Linked DNA regions of Halorhodospira halophila SL1. The protein of the gene in region 2 interacts with the protein of the main gene of each other region in a pairwise test. Links are inferred from orthologs where the notes say so. Each region holds a gene or a part of one and is shown on either strand. Other genes may lie near its edges.

Region 1 (6,328 bases), 740 kb from region 2 along the record:
CTCCAGGGGGGGAGTGCCGACGATCAGGCCGCTCTGGACCGGCAGCTGATCGACCTCGACGGCAGCCCCAACAAGGACCGTCTTGGTGCCAACGCCATCCTCGCCGTATCCATGGCCGTCGCCCAGGCGGCAGCGCGCAGTCGCGGTCTGCCCCTCTATCGCCACCTGCAGCAGGAGGGGTCCGCTGCCCAGCTGCCGGCCCCGATGATGAACATCCTCAACGGTGGGGAGCACGCCGACAACAGCGTGGATATCCAGGAGTTCATGATCATGCCCATCGGGTTTGATCGGTTCTCCGAGGCGCTGCGCTGCGGTGCCGAGATCTTCCATGCGCTCAAAAAGGTCCTCCACGAGCGTGGGCTCTCCACTGCCGTGGGCGATGAAGGTGGCTTCGCCCCGGATCTGCCCTCCAACGAGGCGGCCCTGGAAGCCATCATCGAGGCCATTCAGCGCGCCGGCTATCAGGCCGGTGATCAGGTGGCCCTGGCTCTGGACGTGGCCAGCTCGGAACTCTATCGCGACGGTCGCTATCACCTCGCCTCGGAAGGGCGGGACTTCGACGCCGCCGGGTTCGCCGATTACCTGGCGCAGCTCGTCGATAAGTATCCGATCGTCTCCATCGAGGACGGCATGGATGAGTCGGACTGGGACGGCTGGAAGGTGCTGACCGAGCGCCTGGGTGGTCAGATTCAATTGGTGGGCGACGACCTGTTCGTCACCAACCCGCAGATTCTGCAGCAGGGGATCGACCGCGGCATCGCTAACTCCATCCTGATCAAGCTCAATCAGATCGGGACCGTGACCGAGACCCTGGAGGCGATCCGCATGGCCGACGAGGCCGGCTACACTTCGGTGGTTTCTCACCGCTCCGGGGAGACCGAGGATGTGGCGATCGCCGACCTGGCCGTGGCCACGCGGGCGACACAGATCAAGACCGGCTCGTTGTGCCGCTCCGATCGGGTGGCCAAGTACAACCAGCTGCTGCGGATCGAGCAGGAGCTCGGCGACGACGCCCGGTACGTGGGTCGAGACGCGCTGCGTCCTGAGCAGGGGTAGGTCAGTGATCGCCGCGTGGGGCCGTCCCAGGAGGGCGCCATGCGTTGGGTGAACGGGTTGCTCGCTGTGCTGCTGGTCCTCTTGCAGGCCCAGCTCTGGTTTGGGCAGGCCAGTATTCCCGGCTTGCTCGAACTGCGCGGTGCCGTGGCCACGCAGCAACAGCAGAACGAGCAGGCCGAGGCGCGCAACGAGGCGCTGGCGGCCGAGGTGGAGAATCTTAAGGAGAGCACCGAGGCCCTGGAGGAACGGGCCCGTTATGAACTCGGTATGATCCGGGACGACGAGGTCTTCTACCAGGTTGTGGAGGAGTAATGGGGCGCTACTGGGCGGTGATACCGGCGGCCGGTGTGGGCCGGCGTATGGGGGGCGGGGATCGCCCCAAACAGTATCGCCTGCTGCTGGGGCGGCCGGTGATCGGCTGGGCCCTGGAACGGCTGCTCGGTCACCCGAAGGTGGCCGGGGCCGTGGTGGCGTTGGCCGCCGACGACCCCCACTGGGACGCCCTGGGACTGGACAGGCAGGTGGCGGGGAAACCCGTGCACCGCGTGGAAGGGGGGGCAGAGCGGCGTGATTCGGTTCGGGCCGCGCTGGCCTACCTGGGCGGGATCGCCAACCCCGAGGATCGGGTGCTGGTCCACGACGCCGTACGGCCGTGCCTGAGTGCGGCCGAACTGGACCGACTGATCGACGAGGGGGGGGCAGCCGTCGACGGCGCCCTGCTGGCGACCCCGGTCCGCGATACCCTCAAGCGCGCCGATGGCGACTGCGTCGGTGCCACCGTCTCCCGGGAGGGGCTGTGGCAGGCCCAGACGCCTCAGCTTTTCCCGCTGCGGCGTCTGTCGGCGGCGCTGGACGCGGCCTTGGCAGCTGGTGTGGCCGTCACCGACGAGGCCCAGGCTGTGGAATGGCATGACGGCCAGCCGCGGCTGGTCACTGGCGAAGCCGGCAATCTGAAGATCACCCATCAGGCTGACCTGGATCTGGCTGCTGCCGTGCTTACGGCGCAGCGGGCGGCCACGGAGAGGGAGCAAACCGCGTGATTCGCATTGGGCAGGGTTTCGACGTCCACCGGTTCGCCGGCAAGGGCGAGGGTTTTCGGCTGGGCGGGGTCGCGGTCCCGTACCACAAGCGGTTGGAGGCCCACTCCGACGGCGATGTCCTCCTGCACGCGATCACCGACGGCCTGCTCGGCGCCTGTGGGATGGGGGATATCGGTCGCCACTTCCCGGACGACGACCCGCGCTGGCGGGACGCCGACAGCATCGGTCTGCTGGCCTCGACGCTGCGTTTGGCTGCCGAGGCCGGATGGGTGCCGGTGAATGTCGACGGCACGGTGATTGCTCAGGCCCCTAAGCTGGCTCCCTATATCGGTGCCATGCGCCAGGCCACCGCCGACGCCATGGAGCTGTCGCCCGGGGCGGTGAACGTCAAGGCGACGACCAGCGAGCGCCTCGGCTTCACCGGCCGGGGAGAGGGGATCGCCGCGATGGCAGTGGTCCTGGTGGAATCGGCCCCGGGGCGGGGTTGATCCGGGCCCACGGCGGACCCTTGGGCACGGCGCGCCTGCGCGCCTGCCCCGAGGACTTCCGCGTGGATGAGCAGCTGCCGTTTCAGCCCTCCGGGGTGGGCGAGCACTGCCTGATCCAGGTTTGCAAACGCGGCTGGACGACCGAGGCTGTCGCCAAGATATTGGCGGCTCGGGCGGGGGTGTCGCGGGGCGCCGTGAGCTTTGCCGGTCTCAAGGACCGGCACGCAGTGACCACCCAGTGGTTCTCGGTGCATGCGCCGAAGGCGTGCCCGGCGCTGCTGCCGGGATGTTTAGAGGACGGCGTCGAGATCGTTGCGGCTACCCGCAACGCCCGCAAGCTGCGCCGCGGCGCGCTCGGCGGCAACCGCTTCCGCCTGCTGGTTCGCGAAGTATCGGCGCCGCGTCGGGCGGTGGAGCGCCGCCTGCATGCCATTTCCCGGCGGGGCGTCCCCAACTATTTCGGGCCCCAGCGTTTCGGGCGCGGGGGGCGCAACCTGCAGCAGGCGCGGGCCTGGTTGCTCGAGGGCGAGCCGGTCCGAGGTCGTACCGTGCGTGGGCTACTGATCTCTGCGGTGCGTTCGGATCTGTTCAACCGAGTGCTGGCCCGGCGGGTGGCAGCCGGTACCTGGGATACGTTGCTGGCCGGAGAACGGGCGGCGCTCGATGGAACCGGTAGCCATTTTCCGGTGGTGGCGGTGGATGCCCCCCTCCGGCGGCGTGTCGCCCAGGGGGATGTCCATCCCAGCGGGCCTTTGCCCGGGGTTGGTGGGGATCGGCCGGAAGGTGCGGTGGCGGCGCTTGAAGACGAGGTCCTCGCCGAGGAGCCCGAGCTGCTGGCCGCACTGGCCGAGCGCGGGGTGCGCGCCGACCGCCGTCCACTGCGCCTGATGCCCCGGCAGTTGGTCTGGCACTGGCCCGACGCACAGACCCTCTCTCTCGACTTCACGCTCACCGCCGGGGCCTACGCCACCACGGTGATCGCGGAAGTCTTGGAGACCGCCGCGGAAGAGTGACATCGCTCCTGCCCCGGGGTTACCGCGGGCCCGGCTTGCGCAGCAGCACGTAGACGGCGCCGGTGCCGCCGTCACTCTCCGGTGCCGAAGCGAAGGCCAGCACGTCGTCCCTACGCCGCAGCCAGTGATCGACGGCGACCTTCAGCACCGGCTGCGGCCGCTGCGATCCGCGCCCCTTGCCGTGGATGATGCGCACACAGCGGTGGTTGCGTTCCGCGGCATGCGCCAGGAAGAGCGTCAGCTCTCGGTAGGCCTCACGCCGGGTCAGTCCGTGTAGATCGAGTTGGGCTGCCGGCGGGTAATGGCCGCGCCGCAGCTGTCTCAGCACGCGGCGCTGAACGCCGGCGCGGTAGTAGAGTAGCTCCTCCCCGGTTTCAACTTCGGCCGGGTCGGGCGGGGGCTCGAGCAGGCTCTCGACCACCCGACGCTCGTCGGCTTCACGCTGGATGGGCCGCGGTGGGGGCGGCGGCGGGCGCCTCTCGGTCTGATCGTTGTCGTAGCGGCGCACGTCGGCCATGGCCTGACGGAACAGGGCCGTTTCATCCGCCGGATCCCGCGAGTCGCCACTGCCGTCTTGTTGGTCGCTCATGCCGAACCCCCACGGTGGTGCTCCGGGACACGTTATACTGCCAATCTTGGCGGCAACTGTGTGTTCGAGGCTTCGCCTGCAGGAGCAAGATGTACATTCTGATCAGCAACGACGATGGTTACCAGGCCGAGGGGATTCTGAAGCTGGCTGAACGGTTGGGTACCGTGGCGAGGGTGACCGTGATGGCCCCGGAGCGGGATCGCAGCGGGGCCAGCAACTCGCTGACGCTGGAGGATCCCATCCGCGTCCATCCCATCGAGCCCGACCGGTTCCGGGTCCAGGGCACACCGACCGACTGTGTGCACTTGGCGCTGACAGGGCTGCTGGAGGAGGATCCGGACATGGTCTTCTCCGGCATCAACGCCGGCGCCAATCTGGGCGATGATGTGCTTTACAGTGGCACGGTGGCAGCGGCGATGGAGGGGCGCTACCTCGGCCTGCCGGCGGTCGCCATCTCGCTGGCCGGTACCTGGGCGCCGGTGCACTACGACACCGCCGCTCGGGTCGCCGTGAAACTGCTTGAGCAGATCCAGGATGACCCGCTCCCCCCGGACAGTATCCTCAACGTCAACGTGCCGGACCTGCCCTGGGACGAGATCCAGGGGTTTCACGCCACGCGGCTCGGCTGCCGGCATCGCGCCGAGCCGGTCATCAAGCAGCACGACCCGCGGGGGCGCACCATCTACTGGGTGGGGCCCCCGGGCTCGGAGCAGGACGCGGGTCCCGGGACCGATTTCTACGCCGTACGCAACGGGTTTGTCTCGGTGACCCCGATCCAGGTCGATCTAACCCGGCATGCGGGGCTCGAGCAGGTCCGCGGCTGGCTGGACGGGGTGACGTGGTGATGCGCGAGCGGAACGCAGCGGGGATTGGCATGACCTCTCAACGGACCCGGGATCGGCTGGTGGATGCATTGGCGGCCCAGGGTATCCAGGACGAACGGGTGCTCTCGGCGATGCGCGAGGTGCCCCGGCACCTGTTCGTCGACGAAGCCCTGGAGAGCCGCGCCTACGAGAATACCCCGCTACCCATTGGCGAGGGGCAGACGATCTCCCAGCCCTGGGTGGTCGCACGGATGACCGAGCTGCTGCTCGAGCCGGGGGTCCCGGAGCGGGTGTTGGAGGTGGGGACCGGCTCCGGCTACCAGGCCGCGGTGTTGGCCCGGCTGGTTCCGCGGGTCTACAGCATCGAGCGGATCGGTTCCCTGCTGCGCCGGGCCCGAGAGCGGCTGCAGGCGGTCCGCCTGTTCAACTGCCAGCTTCGCCACGGTGATGGCTATGAGGGGTGGCCGGAGTACGCCCCCTACGACGGCATCATCGTGACCGCGGCGCCGGACGCGCTGCCGGAGGCGCTGCTTGAGCAGCTCGCCGACGGGGGGCGTTTGGTTGCACCGATCGGTGGCGCCGGCTATCAGGAGCTTCTGGTGGTGGATCGTCGGGGGGATGCGTACGAGCAGCGCCGGGTGGCCGGAGTCTCGTTCGTGCCGATGCTTGAGGGGCGGGTCTGAGTGCGAGTGTTCGGGCCGTTGTACAGCTGGACGGTGCGGTGGGCCGGCCACCGTCGGGCCCCCTGGGCGCTGGGTGGGCTCAGTGTCGCTGAGTCCTCGGTGTTTCCGATCCCGCCGGATGTCCTCCTGGCCCCGATGGCTCTGGCGCGGCCGAATCGGGCCGCATCCTTTGCCCTCATCGCCACGGTGGGGTCGGTGCTCGGTGGGCTGATCGGTTACGCCCTCGGGTACTTTGCGCTCTACCTGGTCGAGCCGTGGATCGAGGCGGCCGATTACGAACAGGCCTATCGGACGGCGGTGGAGTGGTTCCGCGAGTGGGGATTCTGGGTGGTCCTGGTGGCCGGTTTTTCGCCCATCCCGTACAAGGTCTTCACGGTGGCGGCCGGGGCGACCGGGGTTGCCCTACTGCCCTTTATTATCGCCTCGCTGCTGGGTCGCGGGGCGCGGTTTTTCCTGGTCGCCGGCCTGGTAGCCTGGGGTGGCGCTCGGCTTGAGCCCTGGTTGCTGCGCCACGTCGAGCGGCTCGGGTGGATCAGCGTCATCGTGTTACTGCTCGGAATACTGTGGGTCAAGTACGGGTAGCCGTCCGATGCTGGGCACCGCGTCGCGCATCCTGGTCTGGGCCTTGATCCTCC
Region 2 (9,316 bases):
GCTGCTGAGTTCCAGCGTGGCGCCGCAGGCCTCGAGCAGGTCGGCGCTGCCGCTGCGCCCGGAGACCGAGCGGTTGCCGTGCTTGGCCACCGGGATGCCCCCGGCGGCGGTCACGAAGGCGGCGGCGGTCGAGACGTTCAGGGTGCCGCGGGCATCGCCACCGGTGCCGCAGGTGTCCACCAGGCGGTGGAAGTCGTCGCCGACATCGACCCGCTCGGCGAGCTCCCGCATGACCGAGGCGGCGGCGGCCATCTCCTGGACCGTCTCCCCCTTGAGCCGCATGCCGATGAGGAAGCCACCGATCTGCGCCGGCGTCGCCCCGCCGGTCATGATGGTGCGGAAGACCGCGGTCATCTCATCGGGGCTGAGATCCTGGTTCTCCGTGATGCGACGAAGGGCGGCGGTTAGGTCCATAGGGTGCCTCGGTTTTTTTCGGTTCAGTGTGCAGCGTTCAGGGCGCAGGGTTCAGGCGACGGCGCGGGGCTGCTCCAGGAAGTTGCGCAGAAGATCGTGCCCGGCGGAGGTAAGGATCGACTCGGGGTGAAACTGCACGCCCTCCACCGGCAGTCGGCGGTGGCGCAGCCCCATGATCTCGTCGATGGCGCCGTGGGGCCCCTCGGTCCAGGCGGTGATCTCCAGCTCCTGCGGAAGGCTCTCGCGCTCGACGATCAGCGAGTGGTAGCGGGTGGCCTCCAGCGGCTCGGGCAGACCGGCGAAGACCCCCTGGCCGCGGTGGCGCACCGGGGAGGTCTTGCCGTGCATGACCTCGCGGGCCCGGATCACGCGGCCGCCGAACACCTGCCCGATGGTCTGGTGCCCCAGGCAGACACCGAGGATGGGCACTTCGCCGGCCAGGGCGCGGACCACCTCCAGCGAGACGCCGGCCTCGTTGGGGGTGCAGGGCCCCGGGGAGATCACGATGCGCTCCGGGCGCAGGCGGCGCACCTCGTCGATACTGATCTCGTCGTTGCGCACCACCTCGACTCGGGCACCCAGCTCGCCCAGATACTGGACGAGATTCCAGGTGAACGAGTCGTAGTTATCGATCATCAGGATCATAAGCCAGCCTCGGCCATCTCGACGGCGCGCAGCAGCGCCCGGCCCTTGTTCAGGGTCTCCTTCCACTCCAGCTCGGGAACCGAGTCTGCGACCACACCGGCACCCGCCTGGACGTGGACCTGGCCATCGTGAACCACCGCGGTCCGGATCGCGATGGCGGTGTCCATGTTCCCCGACCAGGAGAGATAGCCGACGGCGCCGGCGTAGACACCGCGCTTGACCGGCTCGACCTCGTCGATGATCTCCATGGCACGGATCTTCGGCGCGCCGGAGACCGTGCCGGCCGGGAAGGTGGCCCGCAGCACGTCCATGGGACCGAGCCCCGGTCGCAGCCGCCCGACCACGTTGGAGACGATGTGCATGACCTGGGAGTAGCGCTCCACCACCATGCGCTCGGTCAGGCGCACCGTGCCGGTCTCGGCGACCCGGCCGACGTCGTTGCGCCCGAGGTCGATGAGCATCACGTGCTCGGCGATCTCCTTCGGGTCGGAGACCAGCTCCTGTTCCAGCTCCTGGTCGCGGGCCTCGGTGGCGCCGCGCTTGCGGGTCCCGGCAATCGGGCGCACGGCCACCTCGCCATCCTCGAGGCGGACCAGGATCTCCGGCGAGGAGCCGACCACCTGGCAGGCGCCGAGGTCGAGGAAGTACATGTAGGGCGAGGGGTTGGTGCAGCGCAACGCGCGGTAGAGATCGAGGGGCTCCGCGCTGAACGGCATGCTCATGCGCTGCGACGGGACCACCTGCATCACGTCGCCGGCGGCGATGTACTCGCGGATCCGCTCCACCGCGGCCTCGAACCCGGCCTGGGTGAAGTTGTAGCGGGGCTCCCCCGCCGCCACGCCGCCGCCCGGACGCCGGGTGCGCTCCAGGGGCTCGGCCAGCCGCCCGGCCAGTTCGTCCAGCCGTGCCAGGCCGGCTGCATAGGCGTCCGGCTCGCGCGGATCGCAGTGGACCACCAGATAGAGCCGCCCGGCGAGGTTGTCGAAGACGACCACCTCCTCGGCCTCCACCAGGCAGATGTCCGGCAGCCCGAGGGGGTCTTCCGGGGCGCTAGCGGCCAGCCGCGGCTCGACGTAGCGCACCGTGTCGTAGCCGAAGTACCCCACCAGCCCCCCCAGGAACCGCGGCATCTGCGGGAATCCGGAGGGCGTCGCGGCGCGATGACGGTGCTGATACGCCTCGATCCAGGCCAGCGGATCGCGCACCTGCTGCTCGTCGACGAGCGCGCCATCGCGGCGGACCTCAACCCGGTGCCCGTAGACGGCGATCTCGGTCCGGGCCGGCAGCCCGATGATGGAGTAGCGGCCCCACTTCTCACCGCCCTCCACCGACTCGAAGAGGAAGGAGCGCGGCCCGCGGGCGAGCTTGAGATAGGTGGACAGCGGGGTGTCGAGATCGGCCAGGACCTCGCGGATGAGCGGGATACGGGTGTACCCGGCTTCGGCGAGGCTGTGGAACTCGTGCTCTTTCATGGCCTCAGGCCGCCTCGCGTAGCAGCGCGACCACGCCGCTGAGATCATCCACGATGGCGTCGGCGCCCAGGTCTTCCAGCGCCACCCCGCGGCGGTAGCCGTAGGGCACACACACCACCGGAATACCGGCGTTGCGCGCCGCCTCCACGTCGGTTCGCGAGTCACCGACCATCAGCACGGTCCGCGACGCCGCCCCCAGGCGCTCCATGGCCAGCCGGAGCGGCTCCGGGTCGGGCTTGCGGGCCTCGGTGCACTCGCCGCCAACGACCACGTCGATGGCATCCGTCACCCCCATGCCCTGGAGGATCGGCTCGGCGAAGCGCCGCGGCTTGTTGGTGACCACGGCCAGACGCATGCCGGCCTGGGCCAGGGCCTGCAGGGTCTCGACGGCCTCCGGGTAGGGGCGGCTGTGTACGTAGACGGCCTCGCCGTAGCACTCGAAGAAGCGCTCGAGCGCGGCGTCCAGCTCCTCTTCTGGCGGGTTGCCGTCGTCCGCGCCGGTGAGGGCGCGGGCCACCAGCCGACGGGCACCATTGCCCACCCAACCGCGGACCTGCTCCTCGGTCACCGGGGCGTGGTCCCGCTCGGCGAGCACCTGGTTGATGGCGACGGTCAGATCCGGGGCGCTGTCCACCAGCGTCCCGTCCAGATCGAAGAGAATCGCGCGGGTTAGCGAGAGATCCATAGCCAGCTTTCAGGTAGAAAGCTACACCCTACCGGCTGGCCGGCCTGGACCGCAAGCTGCTGCGGCGCTCAGGCCACCACCGGCTGATCGTAGGCGATGGGCAATTCGTCCAGCTCCTCAAAGGTCACCTCCTCCCAGGCGTGCTCGTGCTCGAGCAGCTTGCGCAGGAGGCGGTTATTGAGGGCGTGCCCGGACTTGTGCCCGTGGAACGAGCCGATCAGGCTGCTACCCAAGAGGTAAAGGTCGCCGATGGCGTCGAGGATCTTGTGCTTGACGAACTCGTCCCGGTACCGCAACCCGTCCTCGTTCAGCACCCGGTAGTCGTCGACCACGATGGCGTTGTCGAGGCTGCCACCGAGGGCCAGCCGGGAGGCCCGCAGGGCCTCGATCTCCTTCATGAAGCCGAAGGTCCGCGCACGGCTGACCTCCTTGATGAAGGAGGTCGAGGAGAAATCCACCTCGGCACGGGCGTGCTGATCGAGGAAGACCGGGTGGTCGAAATCGATGGTGAAGCTGACCTTGAAGCCCTCGAAGGGCTCGAAGGCCACCCACTTGTCACCATCAACAACCTGGACCGGCTCCAGGATGCGCACGAAGCGCTTGGGCGCCTCCTGCTCCTTGATCCCTGCGGAGCGCACCAGGAAGACAAAGGGCGCCGCACTGCCGTCCATGATCGGCACCTCGGCCGCGGAGAGATCGACATAGCAGTTGTCGATCCCCAGCCCGGCCAGCGCCGACAGCAGGTGCTCGACGGTGGAAACCCGCACCCCGTCTTCCACCAGGCAGGTGGACAGGCGGGTGTCGCCCACGGCAGCGGCGGTTGCCTTGATCTCGCGGTCGAGATCAGTGCGCCGGAATATGATCCCCGCATTGGCCGGAGCCGGACGGAGGGTCAGGTAGACCTTCTCGCCGGTGTGCAGGCCCACGCCGGTCGCGCGGATGCTGTTCTTCAAGGTGCGTTGACGGATCATGGCTCGGCTCGGCTCCACTGCTCATGCGGCTACTTGTGTGCTCAGACGCAACCCGCGCGACCGGACACACCGCCTTCACCCTTTGGTAGCGGCAAGACGTCGCGAAATATTAGTGTAACAAATCCAAAAAGTATATTGCAGCGCAACAACGGCGCTGCCGCTCAGTCCGCCTGGCGACGCAGGAACGCCGGGATGTCGAGGTACTCCATGTCGCCATCGGCGTCCGCCTCCTTGCGCTCGTTGGCGGCGTTCTGCCGGATCACCGTGGGCCGGTCCAACTGGGCGTAGTCCACCTCGCCGGTGTTCTTACGGGGACCCGGCTGGGCCTGCTGGGACGGCTTGGCCACATCCCCCGCGGCCTGGACCGCCGGACCGAGCCCGGTGGCCACCACGGTGACGCGCAGCTCATCCTCCAGCTCGGGGTCGATGACCGCACCGACGACCACGGTCGCCTCGTCGGAGGCGTACTCGCGCACCGCGTTGCCCACCTCGTCGAACTCGCCGATGGAGAGGTTGTAGCCGCCGGTGACGTTGACCAGGACGCCGTTGGCGCCGGCCAGGTTGAAGTCCTCGAGCAGCGGGCAGGCGATGGCCCGGTCCGCCGCCTCACGGGCACGCCCCTCGCCGGAGGCCACGCCGTTGCCCATCACCGCCATGCCCATCTCGGACATCACCGTGCGGACGTCGGCAAAGTCGACGTTGATCAGGCCCGGCCGGGTGATCAGCTCGGCGATGCCGCGCACGGCGCCGTGGAGCACGTCGTTGGCCGACTTGAAGGCGTCGATCAGGGTCAGGTTCTTGCCGAGCACCGGCAGCAGCCGCTCGTTGGGGATGGTGATCAGCGAATCGACGCTGTTCTCCAGCTCCTTGATGCCCTCCTGGGCCACGCCCATGCGCTTGTTGCCCTCGAAGGGGAACGGCTTGGTCACCACGGCCACGGCCAGGATGCCCATCTCGCGGGCCACCTCGGCCACCACCGGGGCCGCACCCGTGCCGGTGCCACCGCCCATGCCGGCGGTGATGAAGACCATGTCGGCCCCGTCGAGCACCTCCTGGAGGCGGTCGCGGGACTCCTCGGCCGCCTGCCGACCCGTGGTCGGATCGGCGCCGGCCCCCAGGCCCTTGGTGATGCCCGAGCCCAGCTGCACAGTGACCCCGGCACGGGTGTTGGCCAGGGCCTGGGCGTCGGTGTTGGCGTAGATGAACTCCACACCCTCGATCTCGCTCTCGACCATGTGCTGCACGGCGTTGCCACCGCCGCCGCCGACTCCGATCACCTTGATGACCGCGTTCTGATTGGCGGTATCCATCAGATCAAACATGATGCTGCCCTCCTCAAGCGTCCCGGACGCTAGCGATTACTGAAATGACTAGAAATTGCCCTTGAACCAGTTCTTCATCCGCCCCCACAGGGCGCTCATCCCGGCGTCCTGCGCCAGCGCCGGCGACATCCCGCTGTCACGGTTGCGCGCGCCGAAGGCGAGCAGGCCCACGCCGGTGGAATACATCGGATTGCGGACCACGTCCGACAACCCGGTCACGAACTTCGGCACACCGATGCGCACCGGGAGGTGGAAGACCTCCTCGGCCAGGTCGGTCACCCCTTCCATCTTCGAGCTGCCACCGGTGAGCACGATGCCCGCCGGGATCAGGTCCTCGAAGCCGCTCTTGCGCAGCTCGGACTGCACCAGCGCGAGCAGTTCCTCGTAGCGCGGCTCCACCACCGAGGCCAGCGACTGGCGGGAGAGCCGGCGCGGCGGCCGATCCCCCACCGACGGCACCTCGATGCTCTCCTCGGGGTTGGCCAGCTGCGACAGCGCGCAGGCATAGCGGACCTTGATGTCCTCGGCGTGGTGCGTTGGCGTGCGCAGCGCCACGGCGATGTCGTTGGTGACCTGGTGCCCGGCGATGGGGATCACGGCGGTATGGCGGATGGCACCGCCGGTGAACACCGCGATATCGGTGGTGCCACCGCCGATGTCCACCAGGCAGACGCCCAGCTCCTTCTCGTCGTCGCTGAGCACGGCGTGGCTTGCCGCCAGCTGCTGCAGGACGATGTCGTCCACGTCGAGCTGGCAGCGGCGGACGCACTTGGTGATGTTGTCCGCCGCCGAGACCGCGCCGGTGACCATGTGCACCCGCGCCTCCAGGCGCACGCCGGCCATACCCAGCGGGTCGCGGATGCCCTCCTGGCTGTCGATGACGAACTCCTGCGGGATCACGTGCAGGATCTGCTGATCCGCCGGGATCGCCACCGCCTTGGCGCCATCGAGCACCCGCTCCAGGTCGGCCTGGCGGACCTCCTTATCCCGGATCGCCACCATGCCGTGGGAATTGAGGCTGCGGATGTGGCTGCCCGAGATCCCCACGTAGGCCGAGTGGATCTCGCAGCCGGCCATCAGCTCGGCCTCCTCGATGGCGCGCTGGATCGACTGCACCGTGGAGTCGATGTTCACCACCACGCCTTTCTTCAACCCGTGGGACGGGTGGCTGCCCACGCCGATCACCTCCAGCTCGCCATCCTCTTTGGCTTCACCGACGATGGCGACCACCTTCGAGGTGCCGATATCGAGGCCCACCAACAGGCTGTCTTCGCTCTTTCGCACCATGCTCTGCTCCGCCTTAGTCCGCTTCGTCTGCTGCACCCCAGGCCACGGCAAAGCCGTTGGGGTAGCGCAGATCGACCCGCTCCATCGGGGCCTCTTCCCGTTCTTCCAGGGTCGGCAGCACGGCTGCGAAGCGCTCCACGCGCTCGCCGGGGTGCTGCCGGCCCAGGGCCATCTCCACGCCATCCTCCAGCCGTGCGCTCCACGACCCCCGAGGGGAGAGGCTGAGCGCCACCAGATTGACGTGCCGCTTGTCCAGTTGTTCCTGCATCTGTTTAAACAGCCGGGCCACCTCACCCTCGCTGCCCTCCGGCCCGCGCAGTTCCGGGAGCACCTCCGGGATGCTCTCCACCGGCGGCTCGAAGCGTTCGCCGCTGCGGTCGATGAGGGCGTGCTCGTCCCAGCGCGCCAGCGGCTCCCGCTCATGCAGCGTGACCTGGATGCTGCCGGGCCAGGCCCGCCGCACCGCAGCACGCTCCACCCAGGGCAGCGCCTCCAGGGCGTCCCGCGCACCGCGGACATCCACGCCCAGCACACTTCGATGCAAGTGCGGCACCAGGGCCTGGCGCAGATCCTCCCCCGCCACACGCTGCGGCGCGTCGGTCAGCTCCACCCGCTCAAGGGGCAGGATCCGCCCCTCCTGCAGCGCCACGCTGGCCATACCCGCGGCGCCGGTGGCGAGCAACGCCACCGCACCGCCCCACAGCCAGCCCCGCAGCCCCGGCATCGCCGGCAGCAAAGCGGCGCGCCCCTGCGGGCGCCGGGAGGAGCGGCGGCCCAGCAGGTCACTCCAATCCTCACGGCTCATCGCAACGCCTCCCCCAGGATGCGGGCCACCAGCTCGTCGAAGCCGATCCCGGCCTGCGCCGCCGCGATGGGCACCAGCGAGTGATCGGTCATGCCGGGGATGGTATTCACCTCCAGCAGCCACCAGCGTCCGCCGGTGTCCCGCATGACATCCACACGCCCCCAGCCGTTCCCGCCGCTGGCGATAAAGGCCTCCCGACACAGGGCGCCAAGTTCGGCCTCTTCCTCCGGCCCGAGACCGCTCGGGCAGTGGTGACCGGTGTCCTCGGCCTGGTACTTGGCCGCGTAGTCGAAGAAGGCGTGCGGGGTCTCCAGTCGGATCGACGGCAACGCCTGATCACCGAGCAGCGCCACGGTGTACTCCTCGCCCTCGACCCAGGCCTCGGCGAGGACGGTATCGTCGTAGGCCGCTGCCACGCGGTAGGCCTCGGCCAGCTCCTCCGGCCCCTCGACCCGACTCATGCCGAGGCTCGACCCCTCGCGGGCGGGCTTGACGATCACTGGGTAACCCACCCCCTCGTCGAGGACCGGGCGGTCGCCGGTCAGCAACTGACCCGCCGGCGTGGGCAGGCCACTGCCCTGCCAGAGCCGCTTGCAGCGCCACTTGTCCATGCCCAGCGCCGAGCCGAGGACACCGCTGCCGGTGTACGGGATTCCGAGCAGATCCAGCAGTCCCTGGACCGTGCCGTCCTCACCGCCCCGCCCGTGAAGGGCGATGAAGACCACGTCGTAGCCGCGCAGCCCTTCCAGGGCGCGGTCACGGGGATCGTAGGCCTCGGCGTCGTAGCCACAGCGCTGTAGCGCCGCGAGTATCGCGCCGCCACTGCGCAGGGAGATGTCCCGCTCGGCCGAGGTGCCGCCCATCAGCACGGCGACGCGCCCCACCCGCTGCGGATCCGGGATACCACTCACGACTGCTCCCCCCCGATCACGTGGACTTCGGTCTCTAGCCGCACACCGTGCACCTCGGCAACCCGCTGCCGGACCACCTCGATGAGCCCCTCGATATCCGCCGCACTGCCGCCCTCGTTGATAATGAAGTTGGCGTGGCGCTCGGAGACCCGGGCACCACCACGCCGCGCCCCTTTCAACCCGGCCTGTTCGATCAGCCGCCCGGCGGCGTCCCCAGGCGGATTCCGAAAGACCGAACCGCAGGTCGGCTGACCCACCGGCTGCGCCGCATTACGCCGCCGCAGCAGCGCCCGCACCCGCTCGTTGAGTGCTTGCGGGTCGCCGGAAGGCAGCGCCCAGGTGGCAGCCAGGAACCACTCACCGGCCGGGCCCACAACCCTGCGGTAGCCGACCCGGAAATCCGCCGGTGTGCGCCGCCGGACGCACCCGTGGCGATCGACGGTCTCCACCTCGACCACACGGCTCCAGGTCTCGCCGCCCCAGGCCCCGGCGTTGAGGGCCAGCGCACCGCCCACAGTGCCGGGGATACCGGCCAGGAACTCCAGACCGGCCAGCCCTTCGCGGACTGCCGCCCGAGCCAGGCGACCGCCGGCCACGCCGGCCTCGGCATGGACCCGCCCCTGCGCGCCGTCGACCGCCAGCCCATCCAGCCCGCCCTGACTCAAAATGACCGTCCCGGCCACACCGCCGTCGCGCACCAGCAGATTGCTGCCTAGGCCGCACCAGTGCAGCGGCTCCTCGGCCGACAGCCGGGCCAGGCAGTCGAGCAGTCCGGCCCGGTCGGCCGGGCAGAACAGGCGCCGC

Evidence for each region.
Region 1: the proteins of HHAL_RS10545 (region 2) and ftsB interact in binary tests that used the Escherichia coli proteins (3 or more experiments, as listed by UniProt). The link is inferred for Halorhodospira halophila SL1 from one-to-one orthologs.

What each region holds. Positions count from the first base shown.
Region 1 is NC_008789.1:1,542,779-1,549,106, reverse strand. Bases 1-2,731 are described here. They hold ftsB (cell division protein FtsB), read left to right. Parts: upstream 1-1,095; coding sequence 1,096-1,368; downstream 1,369-2,731. Other genes in these bases: truD (tRNA pseudouridine(13) synthase TruD), read left to right, coding at 2,605-2,731; ispF (2-C-methyl-D-erythritol 2,4-cyclodiphosphate synthase), read left to right, coding at 2,096-2,584; ispD (2-C-methyl-D-erythritol 4-phosphate cytidylyltransferase), read left to right, coding at 1,368-2,096; eno (phosphopyruvate hydratase), read left to right, coding at 1-1,056. Outside these bases: more of truD, read left to right, coding at 2,732-3,597; HHAL_RS07245 (Smr/MutS family protein), read right to left, coding at 3,617-4,186; 5'/3'-nucleotidase SurE, read left to right, coding at 4,276-5,031; HHAL_RS07235 (protein-L-isoaspartate(D-aspartate) O-methyltransferase), read left to right, coding at 5,031-5,693; HHAL_RS07230 (YqaA family protein), read left to right, coding at 5,694-6,275; HHAL_RS07225 (peptidoglycan DD-metalloendopeptidase family protein), read left to right, coding at 6,283-6,328. UniProt on the Escherichia coli protein: Essential cell division protein. May link together the upstream cell division proteins, which are predominantly cytoplasmic, with the downstream cell division proteins, which are predominantly periplasmic.
Region 2 is NC_008789.1:2,284,341-2,293,656, forward strand. Bases 5,706-8,705 are described here. They hold HHAL_RS10545 (cell division protein FtsQ/DivIB), read right to left. Parts: upstream 7,602-8,705; coding sequence 6,810-7,601; downstream 5,706-6,809. Other genes in these bases: ftsA (cell division protein FtsA), read right to left, coding at 5,706-6,796; HHAL_RS10550 (D-alanine--D-alanine ligase), read right to left, coding at 7,598-8,512; murB (UDP-N-acetylmuramate dehydrogenase), read right to left, coding at 8,509-8,705. Outside these bases: trpD (anthranilate phosphoribosyltransferase), read right to left, coding at 1-414; HHAL_RS10515 (anthranilate synthase component II), read right to left, coding at 466-1,059; trpE (anthranilate synthase component I), read right to left, coding at 1,056-2,531; HHAL_RS10525 (phosphoglycolate phosphatase), read right to left, coding at 2,536-3,216; lpxC (UDP-3-O-acyl-N-acetylglucosamine deacetylase), read right to left, coding at 3,285-4,187; cell division protein FtsZ, read right to left, coding at 4,349-5,509; more of ftsA, read right to left, coding at 5,558-5,705; more of murB, read right to left, coding at 8,706-9,316. UniProt on the Escherichia coli protein: Essential cell division protein. May link together the upstream cell division proteins, which are predominantly cytoplasmic, with the downstream cell division proteins, which are predominantly periplasmic. May control correct divisome assembly.